Anaerocolumna sp. AGMB13020: one gene and its partner. The protein of the gene in region 1 binds, or shares a complex with, the protein of each later gene. Links are inferred from orthologs where the notes say so. Each region holds a gene or a part of one and is shown on either strand. Other genes may lie near its edges.

Evidence for each region.
Region 2: the proteins of tig (region 1) and rpsG are in contact, whole or in part, in a crystal structure (PDB 3GTY), measured with the Thermotoga maritima proteins. The link is inferred for Anaerocolumna sp. AGMB13020 from one-to-one orthologs. Residues at the interface, in WP_004081061.1 of Thermotoga maritima: Glu122, Val124, Val129, Leu130, Tyr133, Glu188, Gly259, Ile262, Tyr263, Glu266, Ser270, Glu273, Gln274, Glu277, Arg308, Gln311, Ile312, Ser315, Tyr316, Glu325, Arg329, Arg336, Leu363, Phe366, Trp367, Arg373, Leu377, Arg381, Leu384, Glu387; in WP_004081843.1 of Thermotoga maritima: Lys34, Lys52, Lys55, Glu59, Arg62, Gln63, Glu66, Asn67, Lys69, Val71, Arg95, Ala109, Lys110, Lys111, Gly112, Arg113, Pro114, Glu117, Glu121, Ile124, Ala125, Tyr127, Asn128, Asn129, Thr130, Gly131, Lys135, Asp139, Arg142, Met143.

What each region holds. Positions count from the first base shown.
Region 1 is NZ_CP136910.1:2,481,988-2,498,590, reverse strand. What follows is about bases 13,309-16,257. They hold tig (trigger factor), read left to right. Parts: upstream 13,309-14,112; coding sequence 14,113-15,402; downstream 15,403-16,257. Other genes in these bases: clpX (ATP-dependent Clp protease ATP-binding subunit ClpX), read left to right, coding at 16,032-16,257; clpP (ATP-dependent Clp endopeptidase proteolytic subunit ClpP), read left to right, coding at 15,415-15,996; glmM (phosphoglucosamine mutase), read left to right, coding at 13,309-13,971. Outside these bases: R2R35_RS09925 (ABC transporter ATP-binding protein), read left to right, coding at 1-1,056; R2R35_RS09920 (ABC transporter permease), read left to right, coding at 1,034-2,140; R2R35_RS09915 (ABC transporter permease), read left to right, coding at 2,142-3,119; R2R35_RS09910 (YbaK/EbsC family protein), read right to left, coding at 3,366-3,845; R2R35_RS09905 (ArsR/SmtB family transcription factor), read left to right, coding at 4,175-5,191; R2R35_RS09900 (ABC transporter ATP-binding protein), read left to right, coding at 5,427-6,440; R2R35_RS09895 (ABC transporter permease), read left to right, coding at 6,437-7,219; R2R35_RS09890 (ABC transporter permease), read left to right, coding at 7,219-7,998; R2R35_RS09885 (D-alanine--D-alanine ligase family protein), read right to left, coding at 7,995-9,050; R2R35_RS09880 (YjfB family protein), read right to left, coding at 9,350-9,526; R2R35_RS09875 (DJ-1 family glyoxalase III), read left to right, coding at 9,935-10,477; R2R35_RS09870 (alanine/glycine:cation symporter family protein), read right to left, coding at 10,461-11,771; R2R35_RS09865 (alpha/beta-type small acid-soluble spore protein), read left to right, coding at 12,019-12,243; more of glmM, read left to right, coding at 12,622-13,308; more of clpX, read left to right, coding at 16,258-16,603. UniProt on the Bacillus subtilis protein: Involved in protein export. Acts as a chaperone by maintaining the newly synthesized protein in an open conformation. Functions as a peptidyl-prolyl cis-trans isomerase.
Region 2 is NZ_CP136910.1:2,611,347-2,627,721, reverse strand. The notes cover bases 2,242-4,962. They hold rpsG (30S ribosomal protein S7), read left to right. Parts: upstream 2,242-3,227; coding sequence 3,228-3,698; downstream 3,699-4,962. Other genes in these bases: fusA (elongation factor G), read left to right, coding at 3,833-4,962; rpsL (30S ribosomal protein S12), read left to right, coding at 2,495-2,914. In the rest of the region: nrdJ (ribonucleoside-triphosphate reductase, adenosylcobalamin-dependent), read left to right, coding at 1-1,647; R2R35_RS10535 (hypothetical protein), read left to right, coding at 1,783-2,217; more of fusA, read left to right, coding at 4,963-5,953; tuf (elongation factor Tu), read left to right, coding at 6,129-7,322; R2R35_RS10510 (helix-turn-helix domain-containing protein), read right to left, coding at 7,465-8,436; R2R35_RS10505 (ABC transporter substrate-binding protein), read left to right, coding at 8,760-9,752; R2R35_RS10500 (helix-turn-helix transcriptional regulator), read right to left, coding at 9,986-11,080; R2R35_RS10495 (glycerol dehydrogenase), read left to right, coding at 11,450-12,544; R2R35_RS10490 (rod shape-determining protein), read left to right, coding at 13,383-14,372; R2R35_RS10485 (flagellar hook-basal body protein), read left to right, coding at 14,584-15,357; R2R35_RS10480 (flagellar hook-basal body protein), read left to right, coding at 15,379-16,194; R2R35_RS10475 (rod-binding protein), read left to right, coding at 16,206-16,375.

The DNA of each region.
Region 1 (16,603 bases):
CCAACGGCTGTATTAACACCTCAGGAAACCAAGAAGCTCTTTGATGTATTGCGTAACATGAGAAAAGCTGGAAAATCAATTATCATTATAACTCACAAACTGAATGAAGTACTGGAGCTTTCCGATCGTGTAACGGTACTTCGAAAAGGTAAATACATCGATACAGTCAATACAGCGGAAGCAACCGTATCCTCCCTGACGGAAATGATGGTAGGAGAAAAGGTGAAGCTTGATATTGACCGTACAGAGCCGGCAAATACAGAGAAACGGATTGAGATGAGAGGCATAACCTGTAAGAACAGGGAAGGACTTAAAGTATTAAAAGAGGCCTCTTTTCAGGCGCACAGCGGTGAAATTCTGGGAATCGCAGGTATAGCAGGAAGCGGTCAGAAGGAATTATTAGAAGCAATAGCAGGACTTCAGCCTATAGAAAGCGGTGAGATCCTATACTATGCACCTGATGGAAGTACTGAGAAAATATCGGATATGAAAGCGGCCGATATAAGAAATCTTAAGATTCATTTATCCTTCGTTCCCGAGGACAGGCTTGGAATGGGGCTGGTTGGTTCCATGGATTTGACGGATAATATGATGCTTAGAAGCTATACCGACGGAAAGCATTTCTTTGTGGATAGAAAGAAGCCTAAGAATCTGGCAGAAAATATCGTTGATAAATTGGATGTGGTTACTCCGGGAGTATCCACGCCGGTAAGAAGGCTGTCCGGCGGTAATGTTCAAAAGGTATTGGTAGGACGTGAGATTGCATCTAATCCAACTGTCCTAATGGTAGCGTATCCTGTTAGAGGTCTTGATATAAACTCCTCTTATACCATTTATAATCTTCTCAATGAACAGAAGCAAAAAGGGGTGGCGGTTATCTGTGTTGGTGAGGACTTAGATGTATTATTGGAGCTTTGTGACAGAATTATGGTACTCAACAGCGGAAGAGTCGCAGGTATCGTAGATGCAAGAAATACCACCAAAGAAGAAATTGGTTTATTGATGACGTCAGAGCGGAAGGGAGCAAAAGCACATGAGCAAAGAAGGAGCAAATAAAGAGGTTTTTCTGCGAATGAGCAAGCGGGATAGTATTTCCAGAACGAAAGCATGGACAATCAGGCTGATAGCAATCGCTCTTTCCTTAATTGTATGTGCATTGGTCATCGTATTTATTACAAATGATAACCCCATTCAGGTATATCTGGGTATCATTGATGGTGCAATCGGTAAAAAACGCCGTATGTGGGTAACCATCCGTGAAATTATGACGCTTCTTATTATAGCAGTGGGACTTACACCTGCTTTCAAGATGAGATTCTGGAATATCGGTGCGGAAGGACAGATCTTAATGGGCGGAGCGGCTACGGCGGCGGTTATGATTTATTTTGGGAATTCCATGCCTAACTGGTTGCTGCTTCTTATCATATTTGCAGCCAGCAGTATTGCAGGTATGCTGTGGGGAGTGCTTCCGGCAGTCTTTAAGGCTTATTACAATACCAATGAAACACTTTTTACACTGATGTTGAATTATGTTGCAATGCAGATAGTTACCTTTTGCATTGTTTTCTGGGAGAATCCTACGGGTTCCAATACAGTAGGTATTATAAATGGAGCCACAAGAAAAGGTTGGTTTCAGGAGATTTTTGGTATGCAGTACGGATTAAATATCATTGTAGTACTGATTATGACAGTAGGCGTCTATCTTTATATGAGGCACAGCAAACAGGGCTATGAAATTGCGGTGGTAGGTGAGAGTCAGAATACAGCCAAATATGCCGGTATCAATGTTAAGAAAGTAATAATCAGAACCATGATGATATCCGGTGGAATCTGCGGACTTGCAGGAAGTATCATTGTTAGCGGTGCCAGCCATACCATTTCTACCAGTACAGCTGACGGAAGAGGATTTACAGCTATAATCGTTGCCTGGATGTCCAAATTCAATCCCATTGCAATGTTGGCTGTATCTGCATTTCTGGTATTTATGCAACAGGGGTCCATACAGATTGCTTCTCAGTATGGATTGAACGAAAATGCTTCCGATATCATAACCGGTGTACTGTTATTTTTCCTGATTGGCTGTGAATTCTTTATTAATTATAAAGTGGAATTCCGTGGGAATAAGAAGGGGGTACAATAATATGCTGCTTTTAACCTTTATTCAAAATGCAATCAGCCAGGGAATCAGTATTCTGTTTGGTGCCACCGGTGAAATCGTAACGGAGAAATCCGGTAACTTAAATCTTGGTATTCCGGGCATCATGTACATGGGTGGTATAGCCGGACTGATGGGAGCTTTCTTCTACGAGAAATCAACGGAAACTCCTAACGCCTTTATCGGTCTTGTAATATCCTTTATCGTTACCTTACTGGCTTCAGCCCTGGGAGGTCTGATATACAGCGTATTAACCATTACTCTTAGAGCAAATCAGAATGTAGTAGGTCTGGCATTAACCACCTTTGGTGTTGGTTTTGGTAATTTCTTTGGCGGCTCCATTTCTAAACTTGCAGGTGGTGTTGGTCAGATATCTGTTAAAACAACAGCATCGGCATACAGAGCAAAATTACCCCTGCTCCATGATATCCCTGTGATAGGAGACCTGTTGTTCTCCTATGGGTTCCTCACCTACCTCTCTGTGATTATTTCTTTGTTATTGGCTTATTTTCTTAAAAAGACAAGAAAGGGACTTAATCTTCGAGCTATCGGTGAAGATCCGGGAGCAGCGGATGCTGCCGGTATCAATGTATCGAGATACAAATATATATCAACGGTATCCGGTGCTGCCATTGCAGGTCTTGGAGGTCTGTATTTTGTTATGGAGTATCTTGGAGGAACCTGGACCAATAACGGCTTCGGAGACAGAGGCTGGCTTGCGATTGCACTTGTTATCCTGGCTTTATGGAAGCCTGTCAATGCTATCTGGGGTTCTTTCCTCTTTGGTGGACTTTATATTCTTTATATCTACCTGCCGGGGCTTACCAGAGCCACCCAGGAGTTATGCAAAATGCTGCCTTATGTGGTGACGATTATCGTACTTATCTTATCCAGCAAGAGAAATAAACAGGAGAATCAGCCACCGGCAAGTTTAGGCCAGGCTTATTTCAGGGAAGAAAGATAGAGAGCGGTTCTAATGAACTGTATTGACTTAATTATTGCCAAGCTCATTCGTCCTTTCAAAGAAGCTATTGTACTTGGTCGTTTTGCTTGAGATAAGTATCTAAAATATGCAGGCATATAAAAACAGGATTTGAGACAGCTTAAGTGCCTCAAATCCTGTTTTTAATAAGGAAATCCGTTAAGGGGACTGAACCTAGCATTCTGTTTCTATAATTATTACGAACCATTCCGTTGGTAGTAAAAGCTTTTAACTTTCGGCAGTTAAATCTTTGCAGACATCTATCCATTTTGAACTGCCTGAATACCTCTCAAGTTCGCCTATGGTCAATTCGATAGCACTATTTGAGCTTCCGCAAGCCGGAAAGACAGTCTGATAGCGCTTAAGTGATTCATCCAGGTAAATCTCAACCTGATCATTTACAGCAAAGGGACAAACCCCTCCTACGGCGTGTCCTATTAAAGGTTCGGCTTCCTCGTAGGATAACATTTTTGCCTTTGCTTCGAAGTATGCCTTATATTTTGTATTGTCAATTCTGGCATTACCAGCAGCAACGATTAGTACTACCCTCTCGCCTACATGAAAAGATAGTGTTTTTGCGATACGCCCTTCCTCACAATTCAAAGCTTTTGCTGCAAGTTCTACGGTTGCACTGGAAACTTCGAATTCCAGGATCTTTTCTTCAATTCCATATTGTTTGAAATAGTTTCTAACCTTTTCAATTGACATATTTACCTCGATTCTCAGCAGAAGTACTTAAACTACTGCTGTATTGTCTTATGTGCTTTAGGGTACAAACCCCATACAGTATCGGCTGCACTTAGTTTTCTTTATAGTATAACCAAAGAAATAAGTGATGGCAATAGCGATGGTTAATTTTTTGTTTATTTTTAAGACAGGGTTTGCTATAATTTACATAATAAAGCGTTAAAATTATAGATTGAGGCAAGGGTTATACCTGCCGGAATTCAAGCAGGGTTAACTACAGTTCAGCAAATGAGTTTTCGCAAACACCCTAGAAACTGAAATTACTGAAATTGAAAGACGGGTATGACAATATGTATTATCAGAAACTAAATGAGAATAGTTATTTTATATATTCAGAAGACATTGAGCTGTTAATGGCGGCCAGTAATATTCTGGAGGGGGAGAAGTGGCATACTTTATGTACTGAGACTTATTCCATAGGAAAACTTGATGGCTTAAAGAAAAAATATACGTATCTTGTGGAAATATTTCAGGCTGTAGGCTGTCCTTCGGGTATGTTGGAATTCCTGACGGATTATCCGCTGAATGAGTTCAGTCTTGAGGAATACAGGGAGTACCTGCTTCAAATGGATGAGGCTGCTTTTATCTCCAGCTATTTTAATATATTTAAGGATGAGCTTGTAAGAGAAGCCTTGGAAAATGAAGAAAAACTGGATCGGCTTTTCAGAGAATATGAGAAGTTTCTGGGTAGTTACCTTGGATTCAAGGTGTTTATTCGTGAAACAAGAAAGATAATTAACGATTACTTTGCTTTTGCGAAAGAACTGGATACCACAGAATTTCATGAAATGAACCGACAGGTTCAAGCGGTGCTGCAGACCGAAGCTCTGAAAGCCCAGGAGGGGCTAAAGGCAATGGAACCGTTAGAATACTCCCAGGAGTTGATGGGTAAGGTTTTTTATAATCGGGGACCATATAAGGAGTTCTACTTTACCATTACTTTTTTTGCTGCCTATAGGAAAATACGATTCTTCGGGAAAAACCAGGTGTTATTCTACTCACTCAGAGAATCCAGGGAGAAACAGGAACAGCTGTTGAAACAGCTGAAAGCTATCGGAGATGAGACACGTCTTAAGATTATTGCCTTGCTCAATGAAAAAGAACCCTTAAGAGGACTTGATATCGCAAAGGAATTATCCATGGCTCCCTCTACCATTTCTCATCATATGGATCAGATGAAGAATTGCGGACTCTTAAATGAAGAGCAGAGCAAAAGCTCCAAGTACTATAGTATCAGCAGAACTGGTACCAAAGAACTGTTGAAAGCACTGGCGGAGATACTTGATAAAAAGGTGCCAGTTAATTGAAAGTATGAATACACCAACGATCGGAAAATAATCCGGTCGTTTTTTTATACAAGAATTTATAGCAATCCGGTATTGACCTCGCTTATATATTCGATTATAATAATATTCGATATATATCGAATATTATTATTTATTTAGGGAGTGGCTGAAAAATATTTCCTAACAGGAGCTTCTGCTGCAAATATTTTTAGACATACCATATCATTCTACATAAACGACGGGAGGCTGAGTATATTTGCCTGGATCCAGGTTATATACGAATCGTATCATGGATAAGGATTTTGTCATTGAAGTCAAGGATTTAAAACGGGAATTCATTACCAGAAAGGGTTTGATCAACAGCAGAAAAGAACGCGTTATGGCGGTAGATGGAGTTTCCTTTCAGGTTAAAAGAGGGGAGGTATTTGGACTCCTTGGGCAGAACGGAGCAGGAAAGACTACGACGATAAAAATGTTGATTACCCTCCTTGCACCAACGAAAGGAAAATGTGAGGTTTTAGGCTATAACACCTTTACCCAGGAAAAGCTCATCAGAAAGCGTATAAATTTTATTTTCGGTGGGGAATTGGGACTTTACAGACGTCTTTCAGCCAAAGATAATCTTAAATATTTTGCCTGTCTTTATCTTATAAGCAAGGAGGAAGCGGATAGAAGAATCACCAGGATATTAGAGCTGGTAGGACTGTCGGAGAAAGCAGACATCCTGGTAGAGACTTTTTCCAAGGGTATGGTACAGAGGCTGCAGATTGCAAGAGGATTGATTAATGAGCCGGAGATAATCTTTATGGATGAACCTACGGTTGGTCTTGACCCATTAGGAGCCAGAATGCTGCGGGATATTATAAAAAAATTAAAGTCAGAAGGTAAAACCATTCTGCTGACTACCCATTATATGTATGAAGCGGATGAACTCTGTGACCGGATTGCTATATTAAATCATGGAAAACTAATAGCGTTGGACACACCTGTAAATTTAAAAAAATTAACCGGTGAAGATAAAAATCTGGAAATCATAATGGACAGAGTGGATGAATCCATTATAGTGAAGCTGAAGGGTATTCAAGGGGTAAAAGAGGTAATAAGTGAACCGGCTGAAGGTGGTTACCGTCTGATGATGAAATACATAGCAGAGCCCGATATCAGTGAAGCAATTCTTAGTGCCTTAAAAGGAAGTGGCATTCATTCTTTTACCAATAAAGAATTAACACTGGAGGATGTATACGTAAAGATACTGGAGGAAAGGCAATGAAAGAATTAAATGTAATTGTTTCAACAGCTCTGCTTCAGATAAAAAGCTCACTGGCAAGGTCTATGTTTCGATTCTGTCTGCTGGCAAATCCGGTTGTCAATACAGTGCTCTTATACGAGATGTTTGTTAATTCACAACGAGAGGATTTTCTGTCTTATGTAGTACTGGGAGCAGGATTGATGGCACTCTGGAGCTGCATCTGCTTTTCTTCAGCCGGAGATATTAACAGAGAGCGTTATAATGGCACCCTTTCACTGATCTATATGGCACCGGCAGGTTTTAGAACCATTATTGCAGGAAAGGTAGCAGGGAATACCATTCTGAGTATGATAACTTTTCTGTTATCATTTGCTACTACGAAGATTTTATTTGATGTAAGGATGGAAGTTGCTCATCCAATTTATTTACTGACAGCTTTTATTTGCACAATTGGAAGTTTTTCTGTCATATCGGTTTTTTTAGCCTATCTGCTGACGTTGTCAAGAAAAACGCAGTTGTACATGAATTGCATCGAAATACCTGTTATTCTTGTATGTGGATTTGTGTTTCCGGCAGATATTCTTCCTGTATTCCTAAGGCCTGTAAGTTATGTCCTTTCCCCGACCTGGGCAGTTAAGCTGCTTCGGCTAAGTGTGTCTGATACCTTTAACATAAGGGAATATTATCTGACACTCCTGATTCTGGTCGGAGTAACTGGACTTTATATTTTACTGGGGCATTTCCTGGCAGTGGTAATAGAGCGCCAGGTACGGATAGCAGCAACACTGGAGGTGAATTGATGAGACGTTTCTTTACCCTTGCTTGGCTGAGTTATAAAAGCAGACAGTCCATTTTCAGATTGGATGAATTTCTATGCCTTGAGACCATATATCCGCTGCTGACGCTTATTTTCTACTGTGTTCTTGCAAGCTATAGTTATAACACGGATAATCTGACCCGGTGGGTGGTGGGAAATTCCTTTCTGCTATGCGTCAATACCTGTATATTTACTCTTGGCAGTACCTTTATGGCAGAGAGAGCCTATGGCTGTATCAGAAGTCTTGTTGCAGCCCCTGAGGGGAAGCTGTTGATCATACTTCATAAGGGATTATTCACTTGTATCACCGCGGTGGTAACCGTTACCTTTGGTTTCTTTGCCGGAAGTTTATTGTTTCAGGTGAATTTCTCTCAAATTAATCTGCTGCTGTTTTTTACGGCTGTTATTGTTGCAATGTTTGCGGCTGCCGGGTTTGGATTGTTTATCGGCATCTTTGGTCTGATAACTGACCAGATGCATTTTGTATTGAATTTTATTTCCTATATCCTTATGATATTTTGCGGAGCGAACTTCCCAATATCCCAACTGCCCATAGCTGGAAGGCTCATATCCCGGCTGATCCCTTTGACCCGCAGTATTGAAGCGGTCAATATGCTGTTCTCAGGAGTCATAATTGAGAAATTTGTAATGCTTTTATTGCAGGAAGCAGGGATTGGCGCAGGTTATTATTTCCTGTCCTGGCTGTTAATCAAAGGAATTGAAAAAACAGCCAGAAGGAAAGGAACCCTGGAGGTGTTTTAACGTACTCCAAGCAATGCAATTTTTTTGCATAAATCTTCATAGGAGATCCCGGCTGCTTTTGCTTCCTGAGGAAGGAGGCTCATTGGTGTCATTCCTGGAAGCGTGTTAGCTTCCAGGCAGATGAATTCATTGGCTTCGTCTAAAATAAAATCTATCCTGGAATAGGAGCCAAGGTGCAGGGTTTTGTGTACCTTTAATGCAAGTAATTGTACTTTTTCCCTTAACGGTTCGGGTAAATCTGCCGGACAGCATTCGTTTGTAAGTCCCTGCTGGTACTTATTTTTATAATCATAGAAACCTTCCTTTGGAATGATCTCTATTACTGGCAGGGCAGTATTCTCAAGAATTCCAACAGAGAACTCCCTGCCTTTAATCATTTTTTCAACCAGAACTTTACCGGAGCCAAAAGATGCTATTTTCTCTGTTGCAAGACTTAAGGCAGATGAGAGTTCTTCCTGGCAATATGCAAAGGAAACACCAATGCTGGAACCGTTACTGATCGGCTTTACAACACAAGGAAAATCAATGGAGTTTGTTATCTTTTCAGGGGTTATTTCAGCTGCTTCTTCTGTTATCCATGGGGCGGTGGGAACACCCTCCGCCTTTAAGAGTTTTTTGCTTAAGTCTTTATCCATTGCCAGAAGACAGCCGGCATAACCAGTACCGGTATAAGGAATCTGCCAGCAGTCCAGAACAGCCTGGAGTTGCCCGTTTTCTCCCATGGAACCGTGTAGTGCGAGAAATACCACATCAGACATTTTGCACAGGGCAAGGATATTTTCACCAATCAGTTCTGTTCTTCCCTGATTGCTTGCTATGAGCTCCTCCAAATCAGGAATTTTATCCGGGATATGGTGTTCGTGTCTGATACCCTCTTCTTTGCTTAAGAAGAGGGTATCTGGATTAGTGTTGGGGATATCTAATCCCATATATACATCGGCAAGTGCTACCTCGTAACCGGCATCCATTAGTGCATTGGCAATAAGACAGCCGGAGGATAAAGATACATCTCTTTCCGGACTGAGACCTCCGGATAAAACAACTATTTTCATAATTCTTTAACATTATGAGCATGCCTGCAAGTACTGTTGGCAGATAATATTCTAAGGCATACTCAGGCTCCTTTCCTGTAATCACTGGGAAAGCACTGTGTACTTCCCGAAAAAGCTCATGGAAAGTCAACGCGGTCATTCCTTACTAATGAATATTATATTCACGTAAAAAATTGAGGAATAGTAGTATAATGCCAACAATTATCAGAATAGTGCTTTCTAACCCTGTAAATAAAAAAACATCTGCAAAACCCCATGGGCCTGCAGATGTTTTCTTTGATGGAATTCATTATTCCATACTATAACTTAATGTCAATATTACCGCCGATATTGGGATTTACGGAAGTTTCCATCATTTTGACGATTCCATCACCTGCAGTTTCAACCGTATCCAAAGAAAGATTCATAACGGCAAAACTATATGCGGTAGCGGTATTTTGCATTGCTAAGGAATATGATAATTGAGCTATATCCATATTTTCACTTATCCTTTCTGAATGAAATTCAGCAGAACTATTATGAATATCGGTTTTCTTGTTATAAAACATTAGCTAATTTCCGTTTTCCAGTTATTCTGCCAGGTATAAGAGAGGTTCTCAGTCATACCTTAGAGCTTTTGAAAGATCTGTATCTGTTCTGAGGCTGCCTGATAATAGACTGCTGAACCTTACTCCGGAAGGTATGATGTTGCGAGCCCGCTGCCTTTAAGGTATGGCGTATAAAACGGTAAATATATCGGTGTCTGAAATTTATGAAAGGTAATACTGGTACGAAAGCTTTTATTTCGGTATAATAAATGAAAGAGCTGTAACTGCAGATGATATGAAATCTGTGAATGTTTTTAAGGAAGGAAGCTTACACAGAAAAAGACAGGAGGTTTTTATATGGTATATTTATTTTTAGCAGATGGATTTGAAGAAATTGAAGGCTTAACCGTGGTAGATATGCTGCGACGTGCAGAAATTGAAATAACTACGGTTTCGATTACCGGAAAAGAGTCCGTTAACGGCGCACATAATATTGAAGTGAAGGCTGACGGGCTGTTTGAAGAATACGATTATGAAACGGCAGATATGCTGGTGCTACCGGGGGGAATGCCAGGAACCAGAAATCTGGCAGCTCATGAAGGCCTTGTAAACCTTTTAAAGGAATTCAGACAGGAAGACAAGGCACTTGCTGCTATTTGTGCCGCACCCAGTATTCTGGGAGAGCAGGGGCTCTTAAAAGGGAAATCGGTAACCTGTTTCCCGGGGTTTGAAGACAAGCTCCTGGAAGCTAATCCTACAGGTCATAAGGCAGTGACAGACGGAAATATTATAACGGGTAAAGGAATGGGCACTGCAATTGATTTTTCGCTGGAAATAATTCAGTTCTTAAAGGATAAGGAAACTGCTGAGAAAATCGGTAAGGCTATTCAGTATCTCTAATCTCTTTTCTCAGTATCCATAAAGTCAGTACGTTAGGCAATATCATAAGCGCATTGATCAGATCTGATAACTGCCATACGAATTCCAGGGAAAGAACGGCACCAATAAATATCATTACAATGTAACATAATTTATAGGTGCCGATTCCTTCTTTTCCAAAAAGATATACCACGGCCTTTTCACCGAAGTAAGACCAGCCGATTAGTGTTGCAAGGGCAAAAGCAATGATTGAAAAGCCAAGTATGTATTCACCGTAAGGCAGCTGCATAAAAGCTGCGGTGGTAAGATCCGAAGCCGGTAATCCTTTAATGGATGCCGGATTTTTTAATATGTTCGCGACTATCACAATTCCGGTGACACCGCACATAACTACCGTATCCCAGAACGTTGCACTCATGGATACCAGAGCCTGGTTATGGGGATTGTCGGTTTTGGCACTGGAAGCAGCAATCGCTGCAGTTCCGATACCGGCTTCGTTTGAAAACAAACCTCTGGCAATGCCGTATCGGGCAGCTGTCTTAATTGTGCTTCCAATAAAACCACCGACTACAGCACTGGGAAGAAAAGCGGAGCGAAATATAAGGGTAATAGCAGGCAGCACGTAATCACGGTTCATAAAAACCAGCACCAGACAGGCTAAAATGTAGAAGGCACCCATAGCCGGAACCAGTTTTTTGCACAGATTACCAATGGATTCAATGCCCCCAAGAATTACAAGTCCGGTAATAACAGCAACCACGATACCTACGATGTAAGGTGAGAAGTGCCAAAGGGAGCTGGTGACATTGGTAATGGAGTTGGCTTGAGTTGAACAACCTACTCCATAAGAGGCTGCCAGGGTCAGAAAGGCATATAACACAGCCATTCCTTTTGACTTAAGTCCGTGTTCCAGGACATACATAGGACCACCGGAATAGGTGCCATCCTTTGCAAGCTTACGATAACGAATACCCAGATAACACTCTGCATAAGTTGTAGCCATTCCCAGTACGCCTGTTAACCAAATCCAGAGAATCGCACCGGGACCGCCAAAGGCAACAGCTGTGGAGACTCCTACGATATTTCCGATACCAAGGGTTGCTGCCAGTGTGGTAGTAAGAGCTGCGAAGCTGCTGGTTTGCCCCTTTTCATCATCGGATGATTTGGTTGAAAGGCGGATGCCTTTAAAGACTTTTTTTTGAACGAATTTTAGGCGAAAAGTCAGAAACAGATGGGTGGCTAATAAAAGGAACAGCATAGGTCCGCTCCATAGCAGATGATTTGCGCCTGAGATAAAAGACAAAATGTTTTCCATATGAATTTTCACTATACCGTTAAATTAGATTTCTATAGTATATGCTTCTGTTAGGACAGATAGTCCGGCAAATGCTCCATAAGAGAAGCATGAATAATCAAAAAAATACTTTCCACAACTTACCATAATAATTTTAGAAATATTGATAACAATATTACTACGATGACTGATTCATACAGAGCGGCCATCGAGAAAAAAGGGTAAGCCCTTAAAAAGAACTATCTAATAATTTCGGAGGTGAAATTTTATGGCAAGTAATAACAGCGGATCAAACAGATCAGAAGTTCCTCAGGCTAGAGAAGCACTTGACAGATTTAAAATGGAGGTTGCTTCTGAAATCGGAGTACCTTTAAAACAAGGTTACAACGGAGATTTAACCAGCGCTCAAAATGGTTCTGTAGGTGGAGAAATGGTTAAACGTATGATCAAAAGACAGGAAGAATCCATGTCTGGTCAGAGCGGTTCTTATTAATATCTAAAAAAGTCAGCCGACGGCTTAAACTATAAGACAGATGCCTTTTAGCTGCCATAGGCCGGAGGAATAAAACATCATCTAATATATATGACCATCAGTTTCTAAACTGCAGAAGTCATACATATAAGATGATGTTTTTTTATCCAAAAGCATAAAACAAACACAAGGATAATAAAAGACTCATATTATATAGTATCTGCAATGACTTGCGCATGCTATTTGGTTATGTTACAATCGTTTCTGGACTGCATGAAATTGTATATGAGAGTTTTAATATTGCGGATAGATATCAGTATAACTTATAAGAATTCTTAGAATAGAAAATGAAAGGGTAGCAGGCAGGTAACAACCTGCCCGGAGCTATAGGGTAAAAACATGGGAAAATATTTCGGTACCGATGGTTTCAGAGGGGAAGCAAATATTGATTTAACAGTAGAGCATGCTTATAAGGTTGGACGATTTTTGGGTTATTATTACGGCAAAGAACACAAAGCCAGAATCGTAATCGGAAAAGATACCAGAAGATCCAGCTACATGCTTGAGTATTCATTAGTTGCAGGACTGACTGCCAGCGGTGCAGATGCATATCTTTTGCATGTAACCACTACACCCAGTGTATCTTATGTTGTCCGCAGTGAAGACTTTGACTGCGGTATCATGATATCTGCAAGCCATAATCCTTATTATGACAACGGCATCAAGATAATAAATGGACTGGGTTACAAGCTGGAAAGTGAAGTGGAGGAACTTATTGAGAACTACATAGACGGAAAAGGGGAGGAAATACCTTATGCTACCAAGGATAACATCGGAAGAACTACGGACTATGTAAATGGAAGAAACCGATACATTGGTTATCTCATTTCCCTGGTTGCCAATTCCTTTAAAAATATGAAGGTGGGTCTTGATTGTGCCAATGGTTCTGCTTATTCCATTGCCAAAGGAGTATTTGACGCACTGGGTGCAAAGACTTATGTCATAAGCAATGAACCAAACGGTCTTAATATTAATAAAGACTGTGGCTCCACCCATATGGAGCAGCTGCGCAGATATGTTCTTGAAAATAATCTGGATGTAGGTTTTGCCTATGATGGTGACGCTGATCGATGTTTAGCAATAGACGATAAAGGCAATATTATTGACGGAGACCTTATTTTATATGTTTGTGCCGTTGACATGAAGAAAAATAATGAACTGAACAATAATACCGTAGTAACCACCATTATGAGTAATCTGGGACTTTATAAAGCACTGGAAGAAAAGGGAATCGCTTATGAGAAAACAACAGTAGGTGATAAATATGTGTTTGAGAATATGATGGAAAACGGACACTCGATTGGCGGTGAACAATCCGGACATATTATTTTCAGCAAACATGCCACCACCGGTGATGGAATCCTGACGTCTCTAAAGATTATGGAAGTGATTATAGAAAACAAAACCAAACTGTCCGACCTTATCAAAGAAGTCCAGATATTCCCTCAGTTACTAGAAAATGTTCGTGTTAATAATAAAAAGACCGCCAGAGAAGACATTGAAATCGTAAATGCAGTAGCAAAAGTTACAGAAGAGCTGGGGGATAACGGCAGAATTCTGGTCAGAGAAAGCGGTACGGAACCGGTACTTCGTGTCATGGTAGAAGCCCCTACAACAAAAGAGTGCGAAAAATACGTTAATATGGTTGTAGACAAATTAAAAAGCCAGGGGCATGTAATAGAAAAGTAGTTGCTGTTTCATGAAAAAAATATGGTATTTACAGATTGCCTATGATATAATATACTAATGTCAAATCGTCAAAATGGGAAGTTATACAATTTACGTGAGAAGCGTAATATAGTTTCACATATTTTAAGGAGGAAATTTTAAATGAGTTTACAGGTAGAAAAATTAGAGAAAAACATGGTAAAGCTTACCATCGAAACTGCTGCGGAGGAATTCGACACAGCTCTTGAGAAAGCTTATGCCAAAAATAAAGGAAAATTTAATATACAAGGTTTCCGTAAGGGTAAGGCCCCTCGTTCTATTATAGAGAAGATGTACGGTTCCGGTGTTTTCTATGAAGATGCTGCAAATATTATTATTCCTGATGCATATGAGAAAGCTGTTGAAGAAAGCGGTCTTACACTTGTATCCAGACCTGAGATCGATGTTACACAGATCGAAAAAGGAAAGGCTTTTATCTTCACAGCAGAAGCTGCTCTTAAACCTGAAGTAACACTTGGTGATTACAAAGGAATCGCTGTTGAAGTTCCTTCAGCAGAAGTAACAGAAGAAGACATAACAGCAGAGCTTGACAAAGTAAGAGATCAGAATGCAAGAATCGTAACGGTTACAGACAGACCTGTTGCAGACAAAGATGAGACAGTTATCAACTTTGAGGGATTTGTAGATGGAGTTCCTTTTGAAGGCGGAAAGGCTGAGGATTACGCTTTAACAATTGGTTCTCATTCCTTTATCGACACATTTGAAGACCAGTTAATTGGTAAGAATATCGGAGAAGAGGTAGAAGTTAACGTAACCTTCCCCGCTGAATACCATGCAGCTGAACTGGCAGGTAAGCCTGCTTTATTTAAGGTAACCGTAAAAGAGATTAAAGCGAAAGAATTACCTGCTGCAGATGATGATTTTGCACAGGATGTTTCCGAATTTGATACATTAGAGGAATACAAAACTGATATTCAGGCTAAATTAAAGGACAAGAAAGAAAAAGAAGCTAAGAGAGCCAAGGAAGATAAAGCAATCGATAAAATTATCGAGAATGCACAGATGGATATTCCGGATGCTATGATTGAAACACAGGTTAGACAGATGGCAGACGATTTCGCTCAGAGAATCCAGTCTCAGGGACTTACTGTTGAACAGTACTTCCAGTTTACAGGTACCAACAGTGAGCAGCTTTTCGAGCAGATGCGTCCTCAGGCTTTAAAGACTATCCAGGTAAGACTGGTATTAGAGGCAATTGTAAAGGCTGAAAATATTGTTATCGCTGATGAGGATTTCGAGAAAGAAATCGCTCAGATGGCAGAGAACTATAAAATGGAAGCTGATAAGTTAAAAGAATTAATCGGCGAGAAAGAAAAAGAACAAATTATTATGGATATGGCTGTACAAAAGGCAGTTGATCTGATTGGAGAGACAGCCGTAGCAGCAGAGTAAAGGAGGATAACTATGAGTTTAGTACCTTATGTCATTGAACAGACAAGCCGCGGTGAAAGATCTTACGATATTTACTCAAGATTATTAAAAGAAAGAATTATCTTTTTAGGAGAGGAAGTAACCGATGTATCAGCCAGTGTTATTGTGGCACAGTTACTGTTCCTTGAGTCTGAGGACACTGGAAAAGATATTCATCTGTATATAAACAGTCCGGGTGGTTCCGTTACAGCCGGTATGGCCATTTATGATACTATGAATTATATTAAATGTGACGTATCTACCTATTGCCTTGGTATGGCAGCCAGTATGGGAGCTTTCCTGTTAGCAGGCGGTGCTAAGGGTAAGAGATTTGCCATGCCCAATGCTGAAGTCATGATTCACCAGCCTTCCGGTGGTGCCAAAGGTCAGGCTACAGACATTAAGATCGTTGCTGAGAATATCTTAAAGACCAAGAAGAAACTGAATGAAATTCTGGCAGCAAATACGGGAAAACCTCTGGAAGTTATCGAAATCGATACAGAAAGAGATTATTATATGACAGCCGAAGAAGCAAAAGCTTACGGGCTAATCGATAATGTTATTGTAAATAGGTAATTTAAAATGCTGGAAGAAGGGAGTTGGGAAAGAGAGTGGCAAACAGAACCGATGACAGAAAACAACTAAGATGTTCCTTTTGCAATAAAACACAGGATCAGGTAAGAAAGCTCATTGCTGGACCGGGTAACGTATATATCTGTGACGAGTGTATTGAAATCTGCTCTGAGATAGTGGAAGAGGAATTTGATGATAAAGTACATGATACGGATATAAACTTATTAAAGCCTACTGAGATCAAGACCTTTCTGGATCAGTATGTAATTGGACAGGAGGACGCGAAAAAGGTCCTGGCGGTATCCGTTTATAACCATTATAAGAGGGTGTTGGCCGGAAGAGACTTGGATGTGGAACTGCAAAAGAGTAATATTCTTATGGTAGGACCTACCGGTTCCGGTAAAACCTTTCTTGCACAAACCCTGGCAAAGCTTATTAACGTACCTTTTGCAATTGCAGATGCTACTGCTTTAACAGAAGCGGGATACGTTGGTGAGGACGTAGAAAACATACTTCTTAAGCTTATACAGGCAGCAGAATTTGATATTGAAAGAGCTGAACATGGTATTATCTATATTGATGAAATTGATAAGATAACAAGGAAATCTGA
Region 2 (16,375 bases), 140 kb from region 1 along the record:
ATTGAGAAAAAAGCAGCGGATTCTATGCCAGAGGTGCGAAAGGTCCAGTTACTTGGAAAATACGAAGAAGGGCTTTATAACCAGCTGACGAAGGAAGAACGGGAGAATACACTCCTTTCTATTGAGGCAAACACAGCAGTTTTGTTTATTGGTGACAGTAAAGAAGGCTGGTGCAAGGGACTGGAACTATATTTTGATCTTATCAGCCTTGAAGAGTATGAGAACATTCATAACATAATCATTGATTACAGCTATGTAAGACCGGAGGGCGAACGACTTAAACGTTTTGGCGGAAGAGCTTCAGGACATAAATCCTTAAAGAGAATGTTTGAGAAAATCAATAAAGTAATGGTTGAATCAGGTGAGGGGTTAAGAACAATCGATCTTTTGGATATTGCAACTATTATTAGTGAGAATGTGGTATCCGGTGGAGTTAGAAGAAGTGCAATGATGGTAATCTGTGAAGAGGATGATACAGAGGTTATCGAAGCGAAAAGGAATCTATACAAAGTAATAGACGGTCAATGGATTGAAGACACAAAGATTTCTCATCGAAAAATGAGCAATAATTCAGTTTTATATAACCGTATTCCCGGGAAAGAAGAAATAAAAGCGATGCTTGATTCGATTCGTATTAACGGTGAACCGGGTTTTCTGAATAACCGGGAAGCAATTCGACGGAAAGAAACTTTTCTGGGTTGTAATCCCTGTGGTGAAATCCTTCTGCGTTCCAAGCAGTGCTGTAATTTATCCACCAACAATCTGGTAGCTTTTGTAAAGGAGGATAATACCCTTGATATGAAAGGGCTGCTAGAGGTAATCAGGTTATCAGCAAGGGTTACCTTACGAATGACACTGGTTGATGTCGAACTTCCGGAATGGAATAAGGTCATGCAGGAGGATCGTATTGTAGGGGTATCCTTAACGGGAATGATGGATATGATGAATCGTACCGGTATGGATTACAATGAATTAAGAAAATTGCTGGAAACATTAAAGAAAGCGGTTCATGAAGAAGGAGAACGTTATTGCAGGGAACTTGGGATAGAAAAACCTCAGCTGATGACAACCATCAAGCCGGAAGGAACTCTATCCAATCTGCCAGGGGTAAGTTCTGGGGTGCATTATGCCCATGCCCCTTATTATATCAGGAGAGTCCGTGTTTCAAAAACAGACCCTTTATATAAGATGATCGAACTTCTGGGGTGTTATCCGGTCTATAACGAAGTGGGGCAGACAGATGAGAACTGTACTGTCAAGGTGATTGAATTTCCGATGAAATCACCGGAAGGAAAGACGAAGTATCAGGTGGGTGCCATAGAGCAGCTTAACCTTTATAAACTTACCATGGAAGCCTGGACGGATCATAATACCAGTATTACGGTTCATGTAAGAGAAGAGGAATGGGAGGAGGTGGCAGAATGGCTTTCTGCTAACTTTGACAGTGTTGTAGGAATTACCTTTCTTCCCTTGCTGGAAGAGACATATCCGCTTCTTCCTTATGAAACCATTACAAAAGAAGACTACGATAGACGCGTCAGCTTAAGCAGACCAATAGATTATTCTTTATTAAAAGCATTAGAGAATGCGGAAGAAAGCGAACTTCTGGAGGAGGACTGTGAAACCGGAGCCTGCCCGGTCAGATAAAAGCAGAATTGAAAAAATTTATAGAATATTGCGCATAAATACAAAAGTTGGTATGATTATACAGAAAACCCTATTAGTTCAAACAGCAGCTGTATCAGGCTTTACCACTAATATACAGCAGGAGAGGATAAGTGTATGAAAAAAGTATTTATGTATTTAGCAATTCTGCATTTCTTTATTGGAATAGGCGCTATATTCGGTGGAACCATGGGTATGATTTATCCGGATAATCCAATGGGGATAACAAATGACCTGCTGAAAGGTTCGCCCTTTACCAATTATTTTTACCCAAGCCTCATATTATTTGCAGTAATAGGCCTTGGAAATTTACTGGCAGGTTTTACAGTAAGATTTCATTCAAAATATCAGGGTTATATAAGCGGTGTATTCGGAGGAGCATTGGTAATCTGGATTGGTGTACAGGTGCTTATCATGAGAAGCGTACATCCCCTGCATATCATCTACTTTATCCTAGGGCTGGCTGTGGTGACAGGTGCAGCTGTAGCGTTGTATAAGGTAAAACTCTTTCCCATGAACATCTTAAGAACTGTCTTTAACAGCAGAAAATAAGAATTCTAATGGTAAAAGGCAAAGATTAAGAGTACTTGATGAGCATATGAAGTTTGAAGGGTCTATGATGGAACCGTAATATAAGAGCTATTGATACTGGAAAAACATACCATAGCTGCTATACAGCCAAAATTCATATTTAAACTCTTGACAAGTTCTCAAATTTAAAGTATAATCATATAGCGCGATTTTATATTGCGTCAATGTTTATGTTTATTTTAAGCAAGAATGCAAGGCGGCCCAAAGTATTCATACAAAAATCAGGAGGTGAAAATTAATGCCTACATTTAATCAATTAGTTAGAAAAGGTAGAAAGACGGTTGAGAAGAAATCTGCTTCTCCTGCTCTTCAAAAAGGATTTAACTCCTTAAACAAGAAGTCTACTGATGTGTCCTCACCCCAGAAGAGAGGTGTTTGCACCGCGGTTAGAACAGCTACTCCTAAGAAGCCTAACTCCGCTCTTAGAAAAATTGCCAGAGTTCGTCTTTCTAACGGAATCGAAGTAACAAGCTATATCCCCGGTGAAGGCCACAACCTTCAGGAGCATAGTGTTGTTCTGATCAGAGGTGGAAGGGTTAAGGATTTACCTGGTACCCGTTACCATATCGTCAGAGGTACACTTGATACAGCAGGTGTTGCTAAGAGAAGACAGGCTCGTTCCAAATATGGAGCAAAGAGACCTAAGCCAGCAAAATAATTAAGTTTTCCGCTAATCATTAAGTGCCGGATTAATTTTTATTTCAGATTAGGATAAAATAAGGGAGCCGCGTTTTATCACCCCAGAGGAAGAATGTTTCATCAGTGGTATAGATTTGAAAGATAAGTTAAACTGAGCGCGAACACAGTTAAAGAGTATAGGGTTAACCTATACTGCCCCGTATGTAGCAGGGAATGTGAGTACCGATGATTTAAGTGAACTTATTTATGTGAGACAGTGATAACTGTTTTACTGGTCCGTGAAAGAATAATTTATTACACGGGCAATAAGGATTATTAAGGAGGGAAGAAACGTGCCACGTAAAGGACATATACAGAAAAGAGATGTATTAGCAGATCCTATTTACAACAGCAAGATTGTAACTAAGCTTATCAATAACATTATGTTAGATGGTAAGAGAGGAACTGCACAGAAGATTGTGTACGGAGCTTTCGAAAGAATAGCAGAGAAAGCTGGAAAAGAAGCTATCGAAGTATTTGAAGAAGCTATGAATAACATCATGCCGGTTCTTGAAGTAAAAGCAAGACGTATCGGCGGTGCTACCTATCAGGTACCAATCGAAGTTAGACCCGACAGAAGACAGGCATTAGCACTTCGTTGGTTAACTCTCTACTCCCGTAAAAGAGGAGAGAAGACCATGGAAGAGAAGTTAGCGAACGAGATTTTAGACGCTGCTGGCAATACCGGTTCTGCTGTTAAGAAGAAAGAAGATATGCATAAAATGGCAGACGCGAATAAGGCATTTGCACATTATCGCTGGTAATCTTCTGATATGGGTTATGGCTTATGCCAGAACCCATATAGCATTAAATGCAGCAAACTGTTATGGTTTGCTGTAAATAAATATTGTTCTGTGATTATAAATCACATGTGACTTTAAGATAAGGAGGAATTTCCTTGGCTGGAAGAGAATACCCGTTAGACAGAACCAGAAACATCGGTATCATGGCTCATATTGATGCCGGAAAGACCACTCTTACTGAGCGTATCTTATACTATACCGGTGTTAATTATAAAATTGGTGATACTCACGAAGGAACTGCTACCATGGACTGGATGGAACAGGAGCAGGAAAGAGGTATCACAATTACTTCAGCCGCTACCACCTGTCACTGGACTCAGGAATTTGAGCACCAGAAATTAGCTGGCGCATTACCTCATCGTATCAATATCATTGATACGCCGGGACACGTTGACTTTACTGTAGAAGTAGAGCGTTCCTTACGTGTTCTTGATAGTGCTGTTGGTGTTTTTTGTGCTAAAGGCGGTGTTGAACCTCAGTCTGAAACAGTATGGCGTCAGGCTGATAAATACCAGGTACCCAGAATGGCTTTCGTTAATAAGATGGACATTTCCGGTGCTGATTTCTACAATGTAATAAACATGATTAAAACAAGACTTGGCAAGAACCCTGTTGCTATCCAGATACCTATCGGTAAAGAGGATGAATTCAAAGGTATTATTGACCTGTTTGAAATGAAAGCTTATTTCTACAATGATGATAAGGGAGATGACATCAGCATCTCTGAAATACCTGCTGATTTATTAGAGCAGGCAGAATTATACAGAGCAGCTATGATTGAGTCTATTTGTGAGACTGATGACGATCTGCTTGAGAAATTCTTAGAAGGTGAAGAGCCTTCAACAGTTGAATTAAAAGCTGCTTTAAGAAATGCTACTATCGCAACTACCATTATTCCTGTAACATGCGGTTCCGCATACAGAAATAAGGGTGTTCAGAAGTTACTGGATGCTGTTATCGAGTACTTACCCGCTCCTACTGATGTCGCTGATATCAAAGGTGTGGATGAAGATGGTAACGAAGTTCACAGAAAATCTTCTGATGAAGAACCTTTTGCAGCTCTCGCATTCAAGATTATGGCCGATCCTTTCGTAGGTAAGCTTGCATTCTTCCGTGTATACTCCGGTACTTTAAATTCCGGTTCTTATGTACTTAACTCTACTAAGAACAGGAAAGAGCGTGTTGGACGTATCCTTCAGATGCATGCTAACAAGAGAGAAGATCTGGAGAAAGTATATTCAGGAGATATCGCTGCAGCAGTTGGTTTAAAGGGCACCACAACCGGTGACACTATCTGTGATGAGAAATTCCCTGTTATCCTTGAATCCATGGAATTCCCTGAACCTGTTATCGAGGTTTCTATCGAGCCTAAGACAAAAGCAGGACAGGATAAGATGGGTGAATCTTTAGCGAAGTTAGCAGAAGAGGATCCTACCTTCAGAACTTACACCAATGAAGAAACCGGTCAGACAATCATCGCCGGTATGGGTGAGCTCCATCTTGAAATTATCGTAGACAGACTTCTTCGTGAATTTAAGGTAGAGGCAAATGTAGGTGCACCTCAGGTTGCTTACAAAGAAACCTTTACAAAATCTGTTGAAGTTGACTCTAAATATGCGAAGCAGTCCGGTGGACGTGGACAGTACGGTCACTGTAAGGTTCGTTTCGAGCCTATGGATGCTAATGCAGAAAAGACATTCGAATTCGTATCTACCGTTGTTGGTGGTGCTATTCCTAAAGAATACATCCCTGCAGTTGGTGCTGGTATAGAAGAAGCTTCCAAAGCTGGTATCCTTGGCGGATATCCTGTTCTTGGTATCAAGGCTACCGTTTATGACGGTTCCTACCATGAAGTAGACTCCAACGAAATGGCATTTAAGATTGCCGGATCTATGGCGTTTAAAGATGCGATGAACAAAGCAGGCGCTGTTTTATTAGAGCCTATCATGAGAGTTGAAGTAACAGTTCCCGATGAATATATGGGTGATGTTATCGGTGATATCAGTTCCCGTCGTGGACGTATCGAAGGATCTGAAGATATCAACGGTACAAAGCTTATCAGAGGATTTGTTCCCCTCTCAGAAATGTTTGGTTATTCCACTTCCCTTCGTTCCAGAACTCAGGGCCGTGGTGCTTACTCCATGTTCTTCTCCAACTATGATCCCGTTCCTAAGAACGTTCAGGAAAAGGTTCTTGCAGCAAAAGGAAAGAACTAATCCACAAATATACGTGGAATCATTAATTATGCTTGAAAATATTTCTAAACTGAAATATAATAAAGCTATGAGCTCAAAATCAAATGCCTGCAGATAATGACTTTGAGTCATTTCTTCAGGCGATAAAAAAGTATATGCACAAAGATGCATTTATTTAAAGGAGGACGTTACAAAAATGGCTAAAGCTAAATTTGAAAGAAACAAACCCCATTGTAATATCGGTACCATCGGACACGTTGACCATGGTAAAACTACTTTAACAGCAGCTATCACTAAAACTCTTCATGAGAGATTAGGTACTGGTCAGGCTGTAGCTTTCGATCAGATCGATAAAGCTCCCGAAGAAAGAGAAAGAGGTATCACTATCTCTACATCTCACGTTGAGTATGAGTCAAAAGCTAGACATTACGCTCACGTTGACTGCCCTGGACATGCCGATTATGTAAAGAACATGATCACTGGTGCTGCTCAGATGGACGGTGCTATCCTTGTTGTTGCTGCTACTGATGGTGTTATGGCTCAGACAAAAGAGCACATCCTGTTATCCCGTCAGGTAGGTGTTCCTTACATCGTAGTATTCATGAACAAGTGTGATATGGTTGATGATCCTGAATTACTTGAATTAGTAGAGATGGAAATCAGAGATCTGTTAACAGAGTATGAATTCCCTGGCGATGATACACCTATCATCCAGGGTTCTGCTTTAAAAGCTCTTGAAGATCCTACTAGCTCTTGGGGAGATAAGATTGTTGAATTATTTGATGCTGTTGATAGCTGGATTCCCGATCCTCAGAGAGAGACAGATAAGCCTTTCTTAATGCCAGTAGAGGACGTTTTCTCTATCACAGGACGTGGTACAGTTGCTACAGGCCGTGTTGAGCGTGGTGTTCTTCACGTATCTGAAGAAGTTGAAATCGTTGGTATCAAAGAAGAGACACGTAAAGTTGTTGTTACTGGTATTGAAATGTTCAGAAAGCTTCTTGATGAGGCTCAGGCTGGAGATAATATCGGAGCACTTCTTCGTGGTGTTCAGAGAACTGATATCGAAAGAGGACAGGTTCTTTGCAAACCCGGCTCAATCAAATGCCACAAGAAATTCACAGCTCAGGTTTACGTTTTAACTAAAGATGAAGGTGGACGTCATACTCCTTTCTTCAACAACTACAGACCTCAGTTCTACTTCAGAACAACTGACGTAACTGGTGTTTGCAACCTTCCTGACGGTGTTGAAATGTGTATGCCTGGCGACAATATCGAAATGAGCATCGAGTTAATCCATCCTATCGCTATGGAGCAAGGTTTAGGCTTCGCTATCCGTGAAGGTGGACGTACTGTAGGTTCTGGTAAAGTTGCTACTATCGTTCAGTAATTAAAATAAATAATACCCCAAGTCTTTATTTATAAGGACTTGGGGTTTTTTTAATATTATCACTAGCATAAAAATAGGAACCAATGCTTATGCTGACACGTATCCGGAAGACTTTTACTAAAAGAATTTCTGTGAAATAACGCTATAATCCGAATCCCTTTCGGAATTCACTGGGTGTAATATCATGAACGGTTTTAAATGCTGCTGTAAATTTTGCCGGGTTTTCATAACCGCAGAGTGTTGCAATATTTTTAATACTCAGCTCGTCATAGGCTAGCAGCTGCATTGCCCGCTTCATAACAGCCTCTCGAATATATGCATAGAGAGGTTTGCCATAGAGACCTTTAAAGGCTATTCTCAATTTACTTTCGCCCATTTCAGCTAGCTGACAAAGCATCTCTGTATTTGGTGTATTAAGTGGATCATTATCAATAAGCTCACGTATCCGATGGAGTTTCTGCTCATTTTCCCAGGTGACATAAAGGCGACGCGGTTTTTTAAGATGCTCCTGGGAGAGCTCATGTGCAAACAGACATAGAAGCTCACCCGTTTTCCATAAATAAGCAGGCGGTGGAAGCCTGTTTCCACGTACTCCCCAGCGAAGCTGCTCCATTACGAGCATTACAATAGGCGTATCCACATGCTGTGGCAGCCACTGCCTGGCATCTGAAACCCGGATGGGGTAGGTTATGCTGTTTGCCCGAAGAAAGGACTCGATCCAGGAATCAAAGATTAGGAGACTGGTAAAGCAGACCGGCTCACCCGCTGCAATGTTGAGTCGCAGGGGTTTGCCATTACTGATAATCAGCTGGGTAAATGGGGAAAGCTGCCGGGAGGGTACGCCCTGCCGTGTAAAGGTGAGGCTGCCATTATCAATGCAAAAGACCCACAAGCAGGGCTCTTTCGTATGCATGGTATACTCAATCTGCTCTTTGGCAGTAAACCATGCGCTGGCAATATGCAGCCCTTCTACTGGCGTTACCTGGGTAATCCATCCGTTATCCCAAATATCCGGGATATCATAATGTGAATATGTTCCGTTTCGCCTCGTTTTAAACCCAAGGTGCTCTGCCATCGCACCCCAGCCCAGAGCAAATTCATTTGTGTATTGCATTATGCCCTCCTTTAAAAACGTCTCTGATGCAAAGTATACTTTAAATCATTGTATTTTACAATCCTAAAAACAATCCAAAATATGATGCAACAACTCCAAAATAATGATTAATGAGAGCCGGGTTGAACCATGAATAGCTTATAATATCTGGATTTTATAGATTTTATTCATAGAAGGCAGTTAACATATACACTCTATCTTGTTCTTGACAGTCAACCAACGACACCGTAAAATAACAGTTGAGTTAGATAACTCTAACATTTGGCGACGCGAGCCGCAACAAAACAATACACCTGTCAAGGAGAATCAACATGAGGATAATTATGAAAAAGTTAATGCCACTTATTTTGTCTCTAACCATTGTACTAACGCTTTCCGCCTGCGCAAAAAGTCAGACTGAGGTACCCACTGAGTCTCAGGTAACAGAAGAGCCTGATACAACGGCGGAGGCAGAGATGTCTACAGAGTCTTCCGAAGAAAGTGGCACCCGCACAGTTCATACTGTAATGGGCGATATTGAAATTCCAGTCAATCCACAGCGGGTTGTTGTCAACTGGTATATTGGAGAAACTCTGGCAGCTGGTCTCAATGTTGTAGGGTACAACGGCTGGATGCAAAAAACCATGCCTTTCTATGATCAGTTGATGGCGATAACAAAGATCGAAAATTGGGAACAGGAAGAGGTCATGGCGTTGGAACCAGATCTGATCATTACATACAGTAAAGAGGACTATGATACCTTTAGCCAAGTTGCCCCGGTGCTTGTAATTGAGGAAAGTACTCTATCTCCAGAACGTACAAGAATCATCGGTGAAGCCACCGGAACTCTTGAAACAGCAGAAAAAACAATTACTACGTTTGAAACAAAGCTAAAGAATGCCAAAGAAATATTTAAAAAAGAGGCATTTAACGGAAAAACCTTCAGCATTCTGGAGGATTGGGGTTCTTCCGGCGAGTGGGCCGGGCTTTCTTATGAAACCGGGTCAAGAGGCGGGACACTTTTATACACATACCTTGAACAGCAATATCCGGATAAGCTGCGAGAATTGATTGAGACCACCGGCAACGGAAGAGGAACCATCAGCTATGAGGTCGCTCATGAATATTTCGGCGATTACATTATCTGGTGCCGCCAGGAAGGTATTGAATCGGAATATGCACAGTCTGATATCTGGAAGAGCATACCTGCCGTTGCAGAAGGTCATGTATTGGAGATTCCCGGTGAATACCAAGGTTTATTCTATTATGATGATGTTCTGAGTCTCGATGCACAGCTGGATTATTTAGTGGAAGCGCTTAATACATTGGTGGATTAAATGAAAGGGAGCAGTATACAATTGAAATATTGTATGCTGCTCCTTATGCCGTAAACTATGGGGGTTAAAGCTGGTAGCAGTTTCTCTGTCATCCCCTTTTATCTCAGGCTCCACACAATTGGATTTTATATTCATGCCTCGTAGTTGAAAGAGTTACCGGGACAGAAGTGATTTTAGATTGTATACTGCTCATAACGAGACTCTGCAGTAAAATAAATAAGCTTTGTTAACTATCAGGAATTCTTTATTTCCTGATATAATAGTATTAATTGGCTGGAACTATTTACCTTCATTTTGGAATAAATACTTTCTTTGTGACGTTTCACGGTATTCAAGCTTATTTTCAACAAATCAGCTATTTCTATGAGCTTATAACCTTGACATAATAAACTTGTTACTTCGCATTCCCGTTTCGTAAGTTCTCTTTCTTTGAGATATGCAACCCAGGAAGTTCTGCTGTTGCCGGCAGAAAGATTCAAAAAGATTGCATAGCGGGTCACAAAACTGTCTGTTATATGCTCTTTTGCAATAATATTCTCCAGAAACACCTCGACTCCCTCTGCCAAGCGCAGACAGAATCTGTGTGTGGTACCCTCCTGGAAAACAGGAAGGATGTAGTCCTTTAAGAGTAAACCTGCCCCATCCTCATTGGAAGGCAGACCAATCTGATCTAAGATATGAAGAGCCTCCTGGTTGATCTCCTGTATAGAAAAATTACCATCACATAATATCATTCCAATGGGGTGACGAGCAAATATCCTGCTAAAGAAGTTCAGATTATTTTGCATAGAGAGATAATTCAGATGTAATCGTATAGCTTTCTCCATGATAATTCCTATTTCTTCGAGAAGGAGCTGCTCCCGTAGGGTAAATCCGGGGGTACTTTTTCCATGATATACGGCAACAGCGCCTAAAGGTTTACCTCTTTCATCTCTGAGCAGTACCAGAGCCTCATAATAGAATCCATTAAAGTATAAACATTGACTGTACAAAGAGGATGTTTCATATTCAACATAGGAGGTAAAATCTTCTATGGTATAAACAGACTTCTGTTTTGTTTCCTTTAAATTAGCAGGGGCAAAAAAATCATTTTTGTAACAGTCCCGTTCGTAGGATTCAATCGAAATTGGTGTAAAGTTCACATAGATAAGATGTTTATAATAGCCTTTGCCATCTACCAGAGGAAAGGCAGCACCATCAAAAGGAAAGTAATGGAGCAGATCATCCATTGCGGTCTTGCGGAAATTCATATCGTAGGGATTTAGGCCTTCCGAGAAAGAAAGCAGCCGTCTATAATCTTCTTGTGTTAATGTATTAATCTCAGTCATAATAACTCCAAATAGTTGTACAGGTAATATTGTTGCGTTCCTCAAGTTATGATTTAAAAAAACGCTTCTCGTGTACCTCTAAAGTCATTGTACCCTTCGGGCAGTTCTTTAAGGAGCATAGCAGGTTGACTTTTAAGAAGGCACCGCCCAATCCTTAAAGCTTACCTTGCTTTAAAATTGGAATATTACCCCGTGCTGGTATTTTTCGGATACTCTTTAGGGCATTTACCCTAGAAGAATAGGGGGTGCGGGTAATTGTTACTTTATTATATAGGTGCTATTATTAGATTGTCAAGATAATAACAAAGTATCAATAATATACCAGACGAGAATAAAGGTTGTATAAACACAGGAAAAGGAAGGGACATCATGGCTGTATTAAAATTATTAAGAGCACCATTAAAATACTTACAGGGAAAAGGTGCACTGTTGCATTTTTATCAGGAAACAAAGGAGTTAGGAACCTCTTATTTATTTGTCTGCAGTAACAGCGGTTATAAGAACTGTTCTGATAAAATAAAGAAAAGTTTTGAAGGAAGTAATTGTGAGCTTCATTTTGAAATATTCAAAGGTATAAGTTCTGTTGGTGAAATTAACAGGATGAGAGAAATTGTTCAGGCTAAACAGATCCAGGTAGTGGTTGGTATTGGCGGTGGATCGGCGATTGATACTGCCAAAGCCACTGCCCATTATGAAAAACTTCCGGTTGTAATCGTACCCACCGTTGTAGCCACAGATGCACCATGCACGGGGTTATCTGTTATCTATAAGGATGATGGAGCTTTTGACAGTTATCTTTTCTACCCTAGGAATCCGGAAGCTGTAATTGTGGACAGTGAGATTATTGCCAATGCACCGGTCAAATTCCTGATTGCTGGTATGGGAGATGCCTTAGGAACTTATTTTGAGGCCAGAGCATGTGTCAGAACAGATTCCCCCAGTCTTGAAAATGGAGGTATTGCCCTTTCCGCAATGGCTTTGTGTGAATTGTGTTATAAGACTCTTTTAAAAAATGGGTACCAGGCAAAGCTTGCTTGTGAAAATCATTTGGTAACACCTGCCCTGGAAGCAATTATTGAAGCGAATACTTATCTAAGTGGTGTTGGAGCTGATAATGGTGGACTGGCAACAGCACACTCCGTATACAACGGTTTTACTGCCCTTCCTGAATGTGAAGAAACAATGCATGGCTCTGTAGTGGCCTATGGAACTATAACGCAGCTTCTGTTAGAGAGTGCTCCCTTAGAGGAAATCAGGGAAGTAATGGACTTCTGTCATAAGGTTGGATTGCCGGTTACCCTTAAGGAGTTAGGGGTAACAGAAGTGACAAGAGTAAGGATAGCGGCTGAAAAAGCCTGTATACCAGGTGAGACCATACATAATATGGCGGGAGATGTAACTGCCGATCAGCTCTACGATGCACTTCTGGCAGCGGATTTATTAGGACAGGAATATTTCAGATAAGATATTAATTATTAGTAGTATTATTTATTTCATGAATAATAGATTTAGGAGCTGTTGCAGAATAATGTAATGTTGTAAGAAAACCTTTTGGCTTTCCTGTGAGGAACTGATGAAAGACACTGACCATTTCGTGTGCTGGAAGCAAAGAATTTATGTGCGAAAACAGTGCAGATTGGGAAGGTGTTTGAATCCGGTGTATGGGAAAGTCAAGAAATTTTTTTGCAGCAACAGGAATCAAAAATGCAACCGCTCCTTTCTATTGTTTTCTTCTGCTTTTCTCGTAAATAGTTTGATAGTATCCAATTTAATTCTCCCTTCTCTTGCTTTGAATTCTTATTATATCCTGATTATCTTAAAAACAGTTTCATCCTGCCATAACACTGGAAACAGCGCACTTAATTGTCTTGCAGTCGAAGGATTCAAATAGCGTTTTCTTAAGGTGTTTTTGCAGGTGACTGTAGAAATGTGCTTATAAATCAGGTAAAACAGCATATTTCTTTAAGAAAATATTAATATTCCAATATTTCTAAAATTTCCTTTGAAAAAAACTATAAATATGTATATAATAAAAAAGAGTGTGTTTAATTGACAGGTTTATGGAAAAAATCGAAATGTCAAGTGTATATCAGTATTTTGATAGCTTCCTGAAAAGTCGGCAATAATAGAAATAACAAAGAATAATTCAGCAGTTTTAATCGTGCTTATCATAAATTGGATACAAGCATTTTTTGTTTTTAACAAAGTAAATTGACAGTATAAGATAGATGCAGAACCGGCGGCGGTCTGAGGTTTGGCAGCAGCCAAAGAATAACCTTGAGAATCTGAAAGGAGATTAGATATGTTAGGTAGTGACATAGGGATTGATTTAGGAACAGCAAGTGTACTGGTTTATTTAAAGGGAAAAGGGGTTGTGCTGAAAGAGCCCTCTGTAGTTGCCTTTGACAGAGATACAAATAAAATCAGAGCCATAGGTGAAGAAGCAAGATTAATGCTTGGAAGAACGCCTGGTAATATCGTAGCGGTACGTCCCTTAAGACAGGGCGTTATTTCCGATTATACAGTAACTGAGAAAATGCTAAAATATTTTATACAGAAAGCTGTGGGCAAACATCGTTTCCGTAAGCCCATCATCAGTGTATGTGTACCAAGTGGTGTAACAGAGGTTGAGAAGAAGGCAGTTGAGGATGCAACCTATCAGGCAGGTGCCAGAGATGTCAAGATAATAGAAGAACCCATTGCAGCAGCTATCGGTGCTGGAATCGAGATATACAGACCTTGCGGTAATATGATCGTAGATATCGGAGGCGGAACAACAGATATTGCAGTTATATCATTAGGAGGTACAGTTGTAAGTACTTCTATTAAGATTGCCGGTGATGATTTTGATGAAGCAATTGTTCGATATATGCGTAAAAAACATAATCTTTTAATCGGTGAGAGAACTGCAGAAGAGATAAAGATCAAAATCGGTTCAGCCTTTAAGAGACCAGAGGTTGTTACGATGGATGTCAGAGGACGTAATCTGGTAACAGGCCTTCCGAAGACAATAACGGTATCCTCTGATGAAACAGAAGAAGCGTTAAAGGAAACCACCTCCCAGATAGTTGAAGCGGTACACAGCGTGCTGGAGAAGACTCCCCCGGAACTTGCAGCAGATATTGCAGACAGAGGAATTGTACTTACCGGTGGTGGATGCCTTTTATACGGACTGGAAGAGTTAATTGAGAATAAGACAGGTATCAATACCATGACAGCGGAAGATCCCATGACTGCTGTAGCCATTGGTACCGGAAAATATATTGAATATTTAAGTGGCTCCAGGGATTAAGTATTTGAAGTGAATGGCCGATAATATATACATCGGTATGCAGTGCATAGGAACAATGCCGGATTGAGGTATTACACAGATTGCATTAAACTAGAAATTACTGTAATATCCCAAGGAGACTTGAGGATTGTACAAATAGAACTTCAACTACTGATTAGTGCGGTATTCATCTTATTGTTTCACAGCGTGAATATTGCAGGAAGGGGTTAGAATGGTAAAGGGATTATTCACATCCTGGACCGGCATGGTAAATGAACAGAAGCGCCTTGATGTCATAACAAATAATCTGGCCAATGCTTCTACAGTAGGTTATAAGAAAGATGGTGTAACAAACCAATCTTTTAAAAATCTTTTAACCTACAAAATAAAAGATGTTTCTGAAAATTATTCTAATAAAAAGATTGGTTCAATGAGTCTGGGTGTTAGAATCGGTGAGGTGTATACAGATTATAACCAGGGGTCCCTGCGAAGCACAGGCAATACCTATGACTTTGCTATTCAAGGCTCCGGTTTCTTTAATGTAACCACCACTGACAGTGCAGGAAATCAGACAGTTAAATATACTAGAGATGGTTCTTTTACAGTGAATCAGGATGGTAAGCTCATGGACGTGAGCGGAAATACACTGATGGGAGAAGGCGGAGAAATTACGATACCTTCCGATGCTGCAGAAGTAAGGGCGGATGAGAGCGGTAATATCTATGCAGATGGTGTATTTATTGATAAGATAAAGCTTACAGATTTTACAGATTATAATTATCTGAAGAAACAGGGAGACAGCTTTTATCTGGCTCTTGACGGTGCAACACAGTTAGACAGTACGGCAACCATTCAGCAGGGATATACAGAGCAGTCTAATGTTAATGTTGTAAGAGAAATGTCCAACATGATTGCCATAACAAGAGCTTATGAAGCAAATCAAAAAGTGATACAGACCATTGACGGTTCTCTTGAGCAGGCCGTAAGCTCCGTAGGTAAGGTATAATACGAGAAAGGATAAACTTCTATGATGCGTTCACTGTGGACAGCAGCTTCGGGTATGATCTCTCAGCAGACAAATGTTGATACCATATCAAATAATCTGGCTAATATTAACACCACCGGATTTAAGAAGGAAACTGCTCAATTTAAATCATTGTTATATCAGACAATTCAGAATAAATCAACAGACAGTACAGGCGAAGCAAAGCCTGTGGGAGCACAGACAGGTCTGGGAGTTAAAAATTCTGCTATCGTCTCCCAGTATACCCAGGGATCTTTGAAGCAGACTGAAGGAGATTATGACTTTGCTATACAGGGTAATGGTTTCTTTATGGTACAGACAGCCGATGGTAGTATTGGATACACCAGAAGCGGTACATTTGGCCTTTCAGTAGGAAGTGATGGTATAACCCTTGCAACCACAGAAGGGTATCCCGTACTTGATACAGCAGGACAACCTCTGGTGTTTGACAGCACCATCGATGCTTCTTTGCTCGAGGTTGATGAATATGGAAATTTTCTTTATCCCGATGCATCCGGTAATCTGGTAACTACAGGTAAGCAGATAGGAATTGCTCAGTTTAATAATCCGACCGGTCTTGAGAAGACTTCCAACAGTATAATGTTAGAAACAGCAGCTTCTGGAACAGCCAGAGTTGAAGGGCAGGATGCAACGTTAAAAAGGAGCACTGTGAAAAGAGGATATTTGGAGAACTCTAATGTACAGGCAGCAAATGAGATGGTAGATCTTATTGTAGCCCAACGAGCTTATGAGATGAATTCCAAGGCCATTAATGCAGCAGATGAAATGCTTCAGCAAGCGAATAGTCTTCGCAGATAAGGAGGCTACAAATGAGTATAGGAATCGCTAATAATTACTCCGTAGAATCAGCTCTTGCTCAAACACAGGCAAAGCAGAGTACTACGAAATTACAAGAAACGCTGACCCAGGATCTCAGCAAGGCTACTGATGATGAATTAATGTCAGTATGTAAAGACTTTGAATCCTATCTGGTTGAACA